2 regions of the Streptococcus sp. NSSLK0004 genome follow, and region 1 is predicted to be linked to the other one. Evidence: predicted binding sites of a transcription regulator. Region 1 holds the regulator's gene; the other holds the start of a gene.
What was found. Region 1 encodes HrcA, which represses chaperone genes, less so after heat shock. Its sites were predicted from a motif close to TTAGCACTCNNNNNNNNNGAGTGCTAA; they were not measured.
Positions count from the first base shown of each region.

Region 2: a site for HrcA is predicted at 5,452-5,478, ahead of groES (co-chaperone GroES). Genes of this name have one in related genera too.

Region 1 is NZ_CM180142.1:1,611,406-1,618,771, reverse strand. It holds gene AC4CS8_RS08320 (PadR family transcriptional regulator) at 65-388, shown strand; gene AC4CS8_RS08315 (DUF2812 domain-containing protein) at 378-893, shown strand; gene AC4CS8_RS08310 (hypothetical protein) at 890-1,045, shown strand; partial or broken gene AC4CS8_RS08305 (PadR family transcriptional regulator) at 1,070-1,207, shown strand; gene AC4CS8_RS08300 (DUF2812 domain-containing protein) at 1,197-1,700, shown strand; gene hrcA (heat-inducible transcriptional repressor HrcA) at 1,863-2,897, shown strand; gene grpE (nucleotide exchange factor GrpE) at 2,910-3,422, shown strand; gene AC4CS8_RS08285 (GNAT family N-acetyltransferase) at 3,423-3,854, shown strand; gene dnaK (molecular chaperone DnaK) at 4,079-5,902, shown strand; gene dnaJ (molecular chaperone DnaJ) at 6,453-7,366, shown strand, end outside.
Region 2 is NZ_CM180142.1:120,491-127,856, forward strand. It holds gene AC4CS8_RS00790 (folate family ECF transporter S component) at 1-397, shown strand, start outside; gene AC4CS8_RS00795 (bifunctional folylpolyglutamate synthase/dihydrofolate synthase) at 453-1,706, shown strand; gene pepA (glutamyl aminopeptidase) at 1,737-2,798, opposite strand; gene AC4CS8_RS00805 (DUF4651 domain-containing protein) at 2,862-3,146, shown strand; gene AC4CS8_RS00810 (thioredoxin family protein) at 3,143-3,463, shown strand; gene ytpR (YtpR family tRNA-binding protein) at 3,460-4,083, shown strand; gene AC4CS8_RS00820 (hypothetical protein) at 4,343-4,489, opposite strand; gene AC4CS8_RS00825 (single-stranded DNA-binding protein) at 4,554-4,949, shown strand; gene groES (co-chaperone GroES) at 5,498-5,779, shown strand; gene groL (chaperonin GroEL) at 5,809-7,366, shown strand, end outside.

The DNA of each region.
Region 1 (7,366 bases):
TGTATCGAGATGCGATATAATTTGTATATCGAATTTCGATGTATCGTAGTGCGAAAGGAGTTTTATGGACGATAAATTAAAACGCGTCTATGTTCCCATGACAGAGACAGCCTTCTATATTCTCTTTCATTTACAGGAAGAACGGCATGGTTACGATATTACCCAGAAGACCAAGGAAGTCACGGCAGGTCAGGTCGTGATTAGCCCTGGAACCATGTACGGTACCCTATCAAAGATGGAGAAGGACGGCTTGATTGCCTTTGTTAGAGAAGAAGACAAGCGAAAGTTTTACCAAATAACAGCAACAGGTCGAGAAATTCTAGATATAGAATTGGCTCGAATTGAACGACTTTATCGAAACAGTAAGGGAGAAAGTTATGGAGACTAAGACAGAAATTCATTTCTTCTTCTTGCCTGATTTTGAAAAGGAAGAACATTATCTGGCAGAGCAGCACCGCCAAGGATGGAAATTTCAAAAAAATAAATTTGGCTTTTTCTATGTCTTTGAGAAATGTCTACCTGAAGAAGTTAGCTATCAACTGGATTTTAAGCCCAAAGGTCAGGATAAGGAGGAATACCTCCAGATGTTTGCAGATTATGGCTGGGAATATGTCGGTGATTGCAATCATTTCTCTTATTTTAGAAAAAATGAGAGTTTGGGAGAAGTTGAGCTCTATAGTGACCGTCAGAGTAAGTTCGAGATGATTGACAGAATTATTACCAGACAGTTTCTACTGGCCACTTCCTTGTTTGTTTTCTTTATCTTGCTATTTTATGTCTTGAAATTGCCTGCTGTTATGATTGGTATGGCTATTGCTGACTTACCAGTTTTACTCTATTGTTCAATTGGTTTGATGCGTTTGCGTCAGAAGTATAAGGAGGTTGGAAAATGACAAAACAGAAACGAATTGCAGCACTTATCAATGCTCTTGCAATCTTCGCAGTGATTTTTCTAAATCGAAATAGTTTTATCAGCTTGATTGCTATAACGCTGATGATGGTTTTAAATTTTTGGAATATCTTGGAACTAAGGGAAGGGGAGTGAATGCGGTAGCTGCATTTCATTTTTGGTTTAATTCTCGTCAGAGAAGAAGACAAGCGAAAGTTTTACCAAATAACAGCAACAGGTCGAGAAATTCTAGATATAGAATTGGCTCGAATTGAACGACTTTATCGAAATAGTAAGGGGGAAAGTTATGGAAACTAAGACAGAGTGTAAAGTATTTTTTATCACGGATTTCAATCAGCAGGCGCAGTATCTGACTGAAATGCATCGGAAAGGGTGGAGGCTAACTAAAATTCGTTGGAGCTTCTTTTATCATTTTGAAAAATGTGAGCCAGAAGATGTCGTCTACCAAGTTGATTTTAAAGAAAGAAAAAACAAGGATAGAGAATCCTATCTACGCATGTACGAGGACTATGGTTGGGAATTTGTCACATCATGCCAAAGCTTCGTTATTTTTAGGAAGGCAGCTGTAAAGGGAGATCTTGAGATATACGGTGATAGGGAAAGCAAGCTGGTATTTGTTAAAACAATCATCCAAAGACGCTATCTACTATCCTTAGGACTTTATTTCATTTTGATAGGGATGAATCTGAATGAGCATGATCATGTATTTACGCTTGTTCTTTCCGCAATCTATATCCCTCTCTTGCTGTTGATTGGATACCGTTTTTATCGACTTGTAAAAAACAACTAGGTCTTCAGACTGATTTTTAGCACTCTAGGTAAAAGAGTGCTAATTTTTTGGTTTTTTCTCTTGACAATCCATTTTTTCGGCGTATAATGGGAGTATAAAGTTTAGCACTCGACATACGAGAGTGCTAAAACAAAAATCAGAGTGTTCATGAAAGGAGCGGAGATGATTACCCAACGTCAAAATGATATTTTGAATCTGATTGTTGAATTGTTTACGCGCCACCATGAGCCAGTTGGTTCTAAGGCCTTGCAGGAGATGATTGCTTCTAGTTCGGCTACCATTCGTAATGATATGGCTAAGCTAGAGCAGTTGGGTTTGCTAGAAAAGGCCCACACGTCAAGCGGTCGGATGCCCAGTCGGGCTGGTTTTCAATACTTTGTTAACCACTCGCTCAACTTGGAACATATCAATGAAGAGGATGTTTATCAGGTGGTCAAGGCCTTCGACTTTGAAGCCTTCAAGCTAGAAGACATCTTGGAGCGGGCCAGTACAGTCCTAGCTGATTTGACAGGCTACACTTCGGTGATACTGGATGTGGAGCCGACCAGTCAGCAGTTGACTTCCTTTGATATCGTGCAGTTAAGTAGTCACGATGCCTTGGCAGTCTTGACCTTGGATCAGTCAAAACCTGTCACCGTCCAGTTTGCCATTCCTAAGAACTTTTTGACAAGGGACTTGGAAGTGCTCAAACGTTTGGTGGATGAACGCTTCGTTGGTCAGACGGTCCTATCTATCCACTACAAGCTACGGACGGAGGTTCCCCAAGTTGTGCAACGCTACTTTACCACGACGGACAATGTCTTGGATCTGATGGATTATATCTTTTCCACACTCTTCCAAGAATCAGTCTTTATCAGTGGAAAAGTTGCTTCGCTGACTTATGGTAATCTTGCCACCTACCAGCTCTTGGATAGCCCACAGCTATTGGCTCCAGAGTTGCGAAAGGGCTTGGCGCCAGATCAGCAGACTAGCATTTCCGTGGCGGAAAGTATGGATCCAGCCCTCGCAGATGTGACGGTCATTCATCATTGCTTTCCAATCCCTTATCGGGGCATGGCCCAGATGAGTTTGCTCGGTCCTGTTGACATGGACTATCGTAGGCAGATGAGTTTAATCAACATTATCAGTCGCGTCCTATTTATGAAATTAACCGATTACTATCGTTACCTGAGCAGTAATCATTACGAAGTCAATTAAAAGGAGAATGCTTTGTCAGAAGAAATCAAAAATGAAGAAATTGTTGAGGAAGTAGCAACAACAGAAGAAGTTGTCGAAACTCCTGAAAAATCAGAATTGGATTTGGCAAATGAGCGTGCAGAGGAATTTGAAAACAAATACCTCCGTGCCCACGCTGAAATGCAAAATATCCAACGTCGTGCTAACGAGGAACGCCAGACTATACAGCGTTACCGTTCACAAGACTTGGCTAAGAAAATCTTGCCGAGCTTGGATAACTTAGAGCGTGCCCTTCAAGTCGAAGGTTTGACAGAAGATGTCAAAAAAGGCTTGGAAATGGTACAGGAAAGCTTGATTCAAGCCCTCAAAGAAGAAGGGGTGGAAGAAGTCGCAACCGATGTCTTTGATCCAAATCTTCACATGGCCATTCAAACCGTTCCGGCCACAGACGACTGCCCAGCAGAACACATCGCACAAGTCTTCCAAAAAGGCTACAAGTTGCATGAACGTCTGTTGAGACCGGCTATGGTGGTGGTGTCAGAATAAATGATAGAACTACGCGAAATCAGCGATGAAAATTTTCACGATTGCTTACATCTAGATTCTGGCTTATCTAACAAAGATTATGTCGATTCAGTTGAGTTTTCATTGGCAGAAGCTTGGAGCCTTCGACCATTCTCACATCCGAAAGCTATTTACAATGAAGGTGAATTGATAGGCTACGTTTCGCTTTACTGCAAAGACAGCAATGGTGAAATCATCAATTTCTTAATTGATAAGTATCATCAAGGAAAAGGATTTGGCAGAAAAGCAGCTGAAGTCTGCATAGACTATCTGAGCATAGAGCACAGCCTAGCTCAAATTTCTCTACCAGTTCATAAAGAACATTTGGAAGCTAGAAATTTCTGGAAGAAATTAGGCTTTCAAGAATCAAACAACATTGAAGATGACTATATCTTCATGCGTCGAACAACCTGACCGAAATGTCGTTAAACTATGAAATTGTAAACAAAGACAGGCCTTAGGCTTGTAGGCTGGCGAACATCGTGAGCCCATTTGATACTCTCCGCCGTGGCGGTAGATACGCAAAGTTTGAGACAATTGGCTCAAACTTTAGTCAAAGAGACCGCAAAAGCGGGCTCTGACGGCGTCGCCACTTAAGGAGAGTATCACTAAAAGAAATAAAAAAAGAGGTAAATCATATGTCTAAAATTATCGGTATTGACTTAGGTACAACAAACTCAGCAGTTGCAGTTCTTGAAGGAACTGAATCAAAAATTATCGCAAACCCAGAAGGAAACCGCACAACTCCATCTGTTGTGTCTTTCAAAAATGGTGAAATCATCGTTGGTGACGCGGCAAAACGCCAAGCAGTAACCAACCCAGATACTATCATCTCTATCAAATCAAAAATGGGAACTTCTGAAAAAGTTTCAGCAAATGGTAAAGAGTACACACCACAAGAAATCTCAGCTATGATCCTTCAATATTTGAAAGGCTACGCTGAAGAATACCTTGGTGAAAAAGTAACTAAAGCCGTTATCACGGTTCCTGCTTACTTCAACGATGCCCAACGTCAAGCAACAAAAGACGCTGGTAAAATCGCAGGTCTCGAAGTAGAGCGTATTGTCAACGAACCAACTGCAGCAGCCCTTGCTTACGGTTTGGACAAGACTGACAAAGACGAGAAAATCTTGGTATTCGACCTTGGTGGTGGTACTTTCGACGTATCTATCCTTGAGCTCGGTGACGGTGTCTTTGACGTACTTGCAACAGCAGGTGACAACAAGCTCGGTGGTGACGACTTTGACCAAAAGATTATCGACCACATGGTAGCAGAATTCAAGAAAGAAAACGGCATCGACTTGTCAGCTGACAAAATGGCTCTTCAACGTTTGAAAGATGCGGCTGAAAAAGCTAAGAAAGACCTTTCAGGTGTGACTTCAACTCAAATCAGCTTGCCGTTCATCACTGCAGGTGCAGCAGGTCCGCTTCACTTGGAAATGACTTTGACTCGTGCCAAATTTGATGAATTGACTTACGACCTTGTAGAACGTACAAAAGTACCTGTTCGTCAAGCCCTTTCAGATGCAGGTCTCAGCTTGTCAGAAATCGACGAAGTTATCCTTGTTGGTGGTTCAACTCGTATTCCAGCCGTTGTAGAAGCTGTAAAAGCTGAAACTGGTAAAGAGCCAAACAAATCAGTTAACCCTGATGAAGTTGTTGCCATGGGTGCGGCTATCCAAGGTGGTGTCATCACTGGTGATGTCAAAGATGTTGTCCTTCTTGACGTAACACCATTGTCACTTGGTATCGAAACAATGGGTGGCGTATTTACAAAACTCATCGACCGCAATACAACTATCCCAACTTCTAAATCACAAGTCTTCTCAACTGCGGCAGACAACCAGCCAGCTGTTGACATCCATGTGCTTCAAGGTGAGCGTCCAATGGCAGCGGACAACAAGACTCTTGGTCGCTTCCAATTGACAGACATCCCTGCAGCACCTCGTGGTATCCCACAAATCGAAGTAACATTTGACATCGACAAGAACGGTATTGTTTCTGTAAAAGCCAAAGACCTTGGTACGCAAAAAGAGCAAACCATCGTTATCCAGTCTAACTCAGGTTTGACAGATGAAGAAATCGACCGCATGATGAAAGATGCAGAAGCAAACGCTGAAGCAGATAAGAAACGTAAGGAAGAAGTTGACCTTCGTAACGATGTTGACCAAGCAATCTTTGCGACTGAGAAAACTCTCAAAGAAACTGAAGGAAAAGGCTTTGACGCAGAACGTGACCAAGCTCAAGCAGCTCTTGATGAGTTGAAGGCAGCACAAGAAGCAAACAACTTGGACGACATGAAAGCCAAGCTTGAAAACCTCAACGAAAAAGCTCAAGCCCTTGCAGTGAAACTCTACGAACAAGCTGCAGCAGCACAACAAGCAGCCGCAGGCCAAGAAGGAGCCCAAACTACTAACAACGCAGGCGATGATGTAGTGGATGGCGAGTTTACTGAAAAGTAATACTCTTCGAAATTCTTCACTAGGCTTTGTTAACTCTCCTCGATGAACTCTAGTTCAATCTTCGTCCAGTTGCCTAGCCTAGTCTTGAATTTCTTTGAGTATCTAGGGTTCGGAAAATCTTTTTTCCGAAGTTCTTAGCACGAACTCAGTTCTCATTTCCCGAGAATAAAATCATTAGTCAATCAAAATCCTAATCACAGAGGTTGCAACCCAGCCTCTGTTTTTGGGTAAATACCCTTCTAACTTTTACAGAAAGGAAAGTGTTCGTAATCGAACACGGGTTACTTTCTATATTCTAAAGAAAGGAATACAAGTTCGGCTATTCGAACACAGGCTAAAAACCTAGTGAAAAGATAAACTTCCTAGTGTGTTAGGCACACTGCGTCAGTTTGCTGTTTTCACTTTTCCAAAACCATGATAGAAAGGAAAGTGTTCGCAATCGAACACGGGCTACGGACTGTGCCAAAAAGATAGTTTTTCCTAGGACGGTGACGTCCTGCGTCAAAACTCCTATTTTGGCTGTGTCCGCTTAACGCCCTTAGTATCTTATATGAACAATACTGAATTTTACGATCGTCTGGGGGTTTCCAAGGATGCTTCCCAGGACGAGATAAAAAAAGCCTATCGGAAGTTGTCTAAGAAGTACCACCCTGACATCAACAAGGAGGCTGGTGCAGAGGACAAGTACAAGGAGGTCCAAGAGGCATATGAAACCTTGAGCGACCCGCAGAAACGGGCAGCCTATGACCAGTATGGTCCTGCTGGTGCTAATGGAGGCTTCGGCGGAGGAGCAGGTGGATTTGGTGGTTTTGACGGAGCGGGCTTCGGCGGTTTTGAAGACATCTTCTCTAGTTTCTTTGGTGGTGGAGCGAGCCGTAATCCAAATGCTCCTCGTCAGGGTGACGATCTTCGCTACCGTGTGGACATCAGCTTTGAAGATGCCATTTTTGGAACGGAGCAGGAGATCAGCTATCACCGCGAAGCGACCTGTAAGACATGTACGGGGTCAGGCGCTAAACCAGGCACTAGCCCTGTAACTTGTGGTCGTTGTCATGGCTCAGGAGTTATCAACGTGGATACACAGACACCGCTTGGTACCATGCGCCGTCAAATGACCTGTGATGTCTGTCACGGTCGTGGAAAACAAATCAAGGAACCATGTCAAACTTGTCATGGAACAGGTCATGAGAAACAAGCTCATACTGTAACTGTCAAGGTACCAGCAGGTGTGGAAACTGGTCAACAGATTCGTCTAGCAGGTCAGGGAGAAGCAGGTTTCAACGGTGGTCCATACGGTGACCTCTTCGTTGTCATTCAAGTCAAGGCTTCGGACAAATTTGAGCGTGATGGAACAACCATTCACTACAAACTCAACCTTAACTTTGTCCAAGCAACTCTTGGAGATACGGTTCACGTGCCGACCGTGCATGGCGATGTGGACTTGGTCATTCCTGAAGGAACACA
Region 2 (7,366 bases), 490 kb from region 1:
ACCAATCTGGGGCTTTGTTAGCCTTGCGATTTTGGACCTTTCAACGATTTTCCTATCGCCAGATGCGGCTAATTTCCTGCCTGCCTGGACTCTTATGGAAGCGACGACTGGTCTTTTATATGGTTATTTCTTCTACGGAAAAGCTTTGAGCTGGACCTCAAAGAAGGATTGGCTGTATGTAACAGGAGCGACTTTGGTCATCATGCTCTTTAGCACCTTTATCATGACCCCTCTCTTGATTCAGATTTATTTCAAAACGCCATTCCTAGCCCAGTACGCAGCCGGCCGAATCTTCAAGGTATTTGAAATTCCGATTCGTATTTTGGCAACCATGGTTTTACTCCCACAGCTTCAACGCATCCCAGAATTGCGTAAGCTTATGGGTCTGAAAAAATAGATATTTCCAAGCAACAGGTCATCCCCTTGTTGCTTCTTTTGTAGAAAGAGGTCTTATGACACTAGAAGAACTCATGAACTGGCTAGACCAGCGGCCCAAGCTGGCCTTTGATAAGGGAGTGGCCCGTGTTCAGTGGCTCTTAGATCAGCTGGGCAATCCAGAAAAACGCCTGGCCGCGATTCATGTGGTCGGAACCAACGGGAAGGGTTCGACCGTGGCCTACTTGGAAGCCATGTTTCAGGAGTCAGGCTATCGGGTTGGTCGCTTTACTTCGCCCTCTATCATTGACTTCCGCGAGCAGATTGTCTATCAGGGCCAGATGATTTCCGAGGCGGATTTACTGGCTCTTGTGACCAAACTCCAGCCCCTCATCGCTCGTCTGCCGAAAGAAACAGACTTGCAAGAGGCTTCTGACTTTGAAATTCTGGTCGTGGCTATGCTGGTTTATTTTGCCGACTACGTTCATCCAGACCTGGTCCTCATTGAAGCGGGTATGGGTGGTCTGCTGGATGCGACCAATGTTCTACATCCCTTGGCGGTGATTATCACCTCCATCGGACTGGATCACCAGGCCTTTTTGGGCCAGACCTACGTAGCCATTGCTGGTCACAAGGTTGGCGTCCTCAAGCCCAGCGTCCCCCTCATCTACGCGACGGAGCAGTCAGGAGTTGCTACGGTCTTTGAGCAGGTTGCTGACAGCTTAAACAGTCCCACCTACCGTTTGGGGCGGGATATGGTTTTGGAAGATAGCAGAGCAGGCTGGCAGATTCAGACCCCACAAGGTAGTCTAACGGATGTGCAGTTGCTTATGACAGGTCAGCACCAGGCTCAAAATGCAACTCTAGCAGTCACAACAGCCTTTCTACTGGCAGAAGAGTTTCCCAAACTCACCCCAGAAACCATGCGAGCAGGCTTGGCAAAGGCCTTTTGGCCAGGCAGGCAAGAATTGATTGGACCAAATCTGTTGATAGACGGAGCCCATAATGACGAAAGCATTGCAGCTCTCTGCCAGACCTTGCGGACGGAGTATGCAGATAAGGAAATTGCCATTCTTTTTGCGGCTATTGCGACCAAACCAGTTGAAACCATGCTCAGCCAATTAGCTACAGTCGGTCAGGTGACTGTCACGAGTTTTGATGACCCGCGAGCTCTAGCTTTGGAGAATTATCCAACCAACTATCCCTCGATTGCTTCCTTTGAAGACTGGTTGGCTGAGATTGACCCAACTCGAACGGACACCTTGTATGTCGTGACAGGTTCCCTCTACTTTATTGACCCAGTACGCAAATATATTTTGAGCCAGAAATAATAAAGAGGCCGGACGAAATGTCCAGGCCTTTTAGTAATTCTTGATTAAATCGACAGTTGAACGGTCCAGTTTTTTGACGATAGCTTGCAAGAATGCTTGAGCTTGTAGGAAATCGTCCATACTGTAGAGGGTTTGGTGAGAATGGATATAACGGGCACAGACTCCGATTGTTGTCGAAGGGATTCCGTGATTTTTCAGGTGGGCAGCTCCTGCGTCCGTACCGCCTTTGGCACAATAGTATTGGAATTTAACACCCGCCTCTTCAGCAGTTGTCAATAGGAAGTCTTTCATGTTTTTCAGCATGATGTGTCCTGGGTCGTAGAAACGCAAGAGGGTACCGTCGCCGATTTTGCCCTGTTCTCCGAAGATATCCCCAGCAGGTGAGCAGTCAACCGCTAGGAAAATTTCTGGGTCAAACTTGGTCGTGGAAGCATGGGCACCCCGCAGACCAACTTCTTCCTGGACATTGGCCCCAGCAATGAGTTGGTTTGGCAAGCTCTGTCCAGAAAGGCTTTCTATGAGTTCGGTCACCATGAGGACACCAAAGCGGTTGTCCCAGGCTTTTGAGATGACATTTTTTCCGTTAGCTGTCAAAATGGTTTCATTTTTAGGGATGAGAAGGTCGCCAGGACGGACACCGAAAGCCAGAGCCTCGTCTTTTGAAGCAAAGCCAGCGTCAAAAATAACCTCTGCAACACTTGGTAGGCTCGGACCATTGCCACCACGGGAAAGGTGAGGAGGCATAGAGCCTGAGATTGCTGGAATGATGCGCCCGTCTTGTAGGTGAAGATTGAAGGATTGGCTAGACACCACCAAAGGATTCCACCCTCCTAGTTCGACGACACGGAAGGTTCCGTCTTCTTTTATTTGGCTAATCATAAAACCGACTTCATCCATGTGGGCAGCTACCATGACACGTGGGGCTTTCTCCGCAACAGAATCCTTGATGCCAAAGATGCCACCTAGACGGTCTGTCTCTACACGGTCGACATGAGGTGTGATGCGACTACGGATATGGTCACGAACTGGTCCTTCAAAACCAGCCACACCTTGTAGTTCTGTCACTTCTTTTATCTTATTGAATAGGGTCATTGAAATTCTCCTCCATGAAGTTGTTGCTACTATTTTACCATGAAATGTGATAAAATGGATAACATGAATAAGAAAAAGACAGCCTTGCTAGCAGGCTTAGTCGGAGCAGGAGTGCTCGCCGCTAGCGCTCAGTTTTACCGAAAAACGCAAGAAGAACGGAAAAAAGCTCAGGCCCTTCAGTCTGTTCGTGACTTTTTTGCGGATAAAGGTACCATTGCAACGGTCTATGTCAATGAAACAGAGTCTAATAAGAACTATCTGACTGGTGGTGTTGTCATGGAAGATGGTCGAGTTTTTCTTTTTGACAATACCAGAGGTGATATTACCTATCAGGAGGAAGTTAGATGATTTTCCCTGAGCAGTATGAGCAAGTTGCTAGCCTAATCGCTGACGGACAGCCAACTGTTTTTCTCTTTATGACCAGTTGGTGTGGGGATTGTCACTATATCAAACCGCATTTAGAAGCGATTGAAGCTCGTTTTCCAAACTTGCGCTTTGTTCAGTTGGATCGTGATGACTTCATGCCGTTAGCACAGGAATGGAATATCTTTGGAATTCCAAGCCTGGTTGTCGTGAAAGATACTCAAGAAATCGGCAGATTTGTCGATAAAAACCGCAAGACAAAAGAAGAGATTATAGAATTTTTAGAAGGAATAGAACGATGATTTTTACATATAATAAGGAACATGTCGGTGATGTTCTCATGGTGATTGTGGCTGAAGATAAGGGTCAAGCTGTTGCCTTTGAACGTAAGGGACAGGTGGCGCGTGTTTTCTTAGAAGAAACTGGAAAAACAGTAGCTTGGAATATCTTTGAAGTATCCAGCTTGGTTAGCATAGAAGGAAATGGTCAAGTGTTCTTGACAGACGAGCAAGTGGCGACCTTGAATGCTGAGTTAGCAAAAGAAGGTTTCGAGGAAGTCTTGGTCAATGACAATGCTCCTAAATTTGTTGTCGGTCAGATTGTGGACTTGGTGTCGCATCCAGACAGCGACCACCTCAATATTTGCCAGGTCAATGTTGGTGATAAAACAGTGCAAATCGTAGCCGGTGCACCTAATGCAGTCCAAGGATTGAAAACCATTGTGGCTCTTCCGGGAGCAATGATGCCGAGCGGAAGCCTGATTTTCCTAGGGAAATTGCGCGGGGAAGATAGCTTTGGTATGATGTGTAGCCCACGTGAATTGGCTCTACCAAACGCACCACAAGTCCGTGGTATTATCGAACTAGACGACACCGCAGTGGTCGGAGAAGCACTTGATCCAGCTAAACACTGGAAGGGATAAAAAATAAGAATTGGTCTCATGGCCAATTCTTTTATGCTACTTCAATTTTTCTTTCAATAGCTTGTTGGAAAAGCAGTTCGCGGTCGTCAGCATCTAAAAATGTAAAGCAAACAGAAACTTGGTCATTATCAATAGATAGAATGAGGCATTAGAACAAGCAAGTAAAACTTCGAGTTAGTGTGGGTCTTGCTAGAGAAAACGGCTGGGTTTCTTGGGATAGTTGAAGTGCTAACCTTGCCTGTCCCCTTGTAACCAAGCCTTATAGGAAGATGTGGTAAAAATTGGTGTAAACTAATTCATCACGTATAGCAGGATCTGGATGACCGATGTTTTCCAGCAACCAAGTTAGCTTCCGATCAGTATAAGGTTGGGTGGATTGTAGCTTTGAAGTAAGAATATTCTTCATAAATGTTCTCCTTTTTTATCATTTTATCATTTCCTCTACGAATAGATAAGTAGGAGGATATAAAATGTATAATAAAGTAATTTTAATCGGTCGCTTGACAGCCCAGCCAGAACTCACTCAGACACCAACTGGGAAAAATCTGACCCGGGTTACTATCGCGGTAAACCGTCGTTTCAAGACAGAAAATGGCGAACGGGAAGCAGATTTTCTCAATGTCATCTTCTGGGGTAAATTGGCAGAAACACTTGTCTCTTATGGTAGCAAGGGCAGTTTGATTTCTGTGGATGGCGAATTGCGGACACGCAAATATGAAAAAGATGGTAGCAACCATTATGTGACGGAAATTCTAGGACAATCTTTCCAATTACTTGAAAGCCGTGCCCAACGTGCCATGCGTGAAAATAATACAGGTGATGACTTAGCCGATTTGGTACTGGAAGAGGAAGAATTGCCGTTTTAAAGCGAAATCGGTCCCAAGACCGATGGAGAATGTTGAAAAGTAGGGTATACTCTATTCAATCCTAAATATTTTTCATAATCTCCTTAAAGCTCCGATGAAGGTCGGCGCTTTTTTGCGGTTTATACTCAATGAAAATGAAAATCAGACTAGTTCCAAAGGTTCGGGGAACATTTGGAGGTTGGAGATAGAGCGAACGAAGTTTGTTTCTCCAAGAGCAGATAGAACTCTACTACTTTCGCATTTTTAAGTAGTAGGATGAAAACCTCCATTGGAGCTTATCAGTCATCAAATCAAGTCAACAACGTCTGAGTTTAATTTTCGAAGAGTATTAAGTGTTGGAAGTATTTCATGGCTAGGTCCTCCTTTTTTGAAAATAGTATAACATATATTTACAATTATGAAAATGCACTTGAATTTTCTCGGACCTGAGACCTATTTTAAGTAAATTAAAATAAAATTTTCTTGACTATTTTTGACCAAGTGATACAATAGGAAATGTGAATTAGCACTCGTTATAAAAGAGTGCTAAAAAACCAGGAGGTAATACAATGTTGAAACCATTGGGCGATCGTATCGTCGTAAAAATTGAAGAAAAAGAACAAACAGTAGGCGGCTTTGTCCTAGCAGGAGCAAGCCAAGAAAAGACCAAGCAAGCCAGCGTCCTTGCGATTGGACAAGGCATTCGTACTTTGAATGGTGATTTGGTTGCACCAGCGGTAGCAGTTGGTGACACTGTCTTGATTGATGCGCATGCTGGTTTGGAAGTCAAAGATGGTGACCAGACCGTTCACATTATCCGTGAAGCAGACGTTTTGGCAATTGTTGAGTAAGAGTTCAAAGGAAAGGAATAGTATATAACATGGCAAAAGAAATTAAATTTGCAGCAGATGCACGTGAAAGCATGGTCCGTGGTGTGGATATTTTGGCTGACACAGTCAAAGTTACCTTGGGTCCAAAAGGTCGCAATGTTGTTTTGGAAAAAGCTTACGGCTCACCATTGATTACAAATGACGGTGTAACCATTGCAAAAGAAATTGAATTGGAAGACCACTTTGAAAACATGGGTGCTAAATTGGTATCAGAAGTGGCATCAAAAACCAACGACATCGCTGGTGATGGAACAACAACCGCAACCGTGTTGACACAAGCGATTGTCCGTGAAGGATTGAAAAACGTAACGGCAGGTGCTAATCCAATCGGTATCCGTCGTGGAATTGAGGCAGCAGTTGCTACTGCAGTAGAAGCCTTGAAAACACAGGCTATACCAGTTTCAGGCAAGGAAGCTATTGCTCAAGTCGCTGCTGTGTCTTCTCGTTCTGAAAAAGTCGGTCAATACATCTCAGAAGCCATGGAAAAAGTTGGGAATGATGGTGTTATTACCATCGAAGAATCACGCGGGATGGAAACTGAGCTGGATGTGGTTGAAGGAATGCAGTTTGACCGTGGTTATCTATCTCAATACATGGTTACTGACAATGAAAAAATGGTAGCAGAACTTGAAAATCCATTTATCTTAATTACAGATAAGAAAATCTCAAACATTCAAGATATTTTACCACTGTTAGAAAATATTCTACAAACCAATCGTCCATTGTTGATTATTGCTGACGATGTAGACGGTGAAGCCTTGCCAACACTTGTGCTCAACAAGATTCGTGGTACCTTCAACGTTGTGGCTGTTAAGGCGCCAGGATTTGGTGATCGTCGTAAGGCTATGTTGGAAGACATTGCTATCCTGACAGGCGGAACAGTGATTACAGAAGATTTGGGCTTGGATCTCAAAGATGCGACCATTGAAGCACTTGGTCAAGCAGCTAAGGTTGTAGTTAACAAGGACAACACAACTATTGTAGAAGGTGCAGGTAATCCAGATGCCATTGCTAACCGTGTCGCAGTGATCAAATCACAAATTGAAGTAACAACGTCAGAATTTGACCGTGAAAAATTGCAAGAGCGTTTGGCTAAGTTGGCTGGAGGGGTTGCTGTCATCAAAGTCGGTGCTGCTACTGAAACTGAGTTGAAAGAAATGAAACTCCGTATTGAAGATGCTCTTAACGCAACTCGTGCAGCGGTTGAAGAAGGAATTGTTGCCGGTGGTGGTACAGCCCTTGTTAATGTTATTGATAGTGTGGCTAAACTTGAATTAACTGGTGATGATGAAACAGGACGTAACATTGTCCTTCGTGCATTAGAAGAACCTGTTCGTCAGATTGCTTATAATGCAGGTTATGAAGGCTCTGTTATCATTGATAAATTGAAAAACTCTGAACTTGGCACAGGCTTTAATGCTGCAACAGGAGAATGGGTTAACATGATGGATGCGGGGATTATCGACCCTGTTAAAGTAACACGCTCAGCTCTTCAAAATGCGGCTTCTGTAGCCAGCTTGATTTTGACAACTGAAGCAGTCGTTGCCA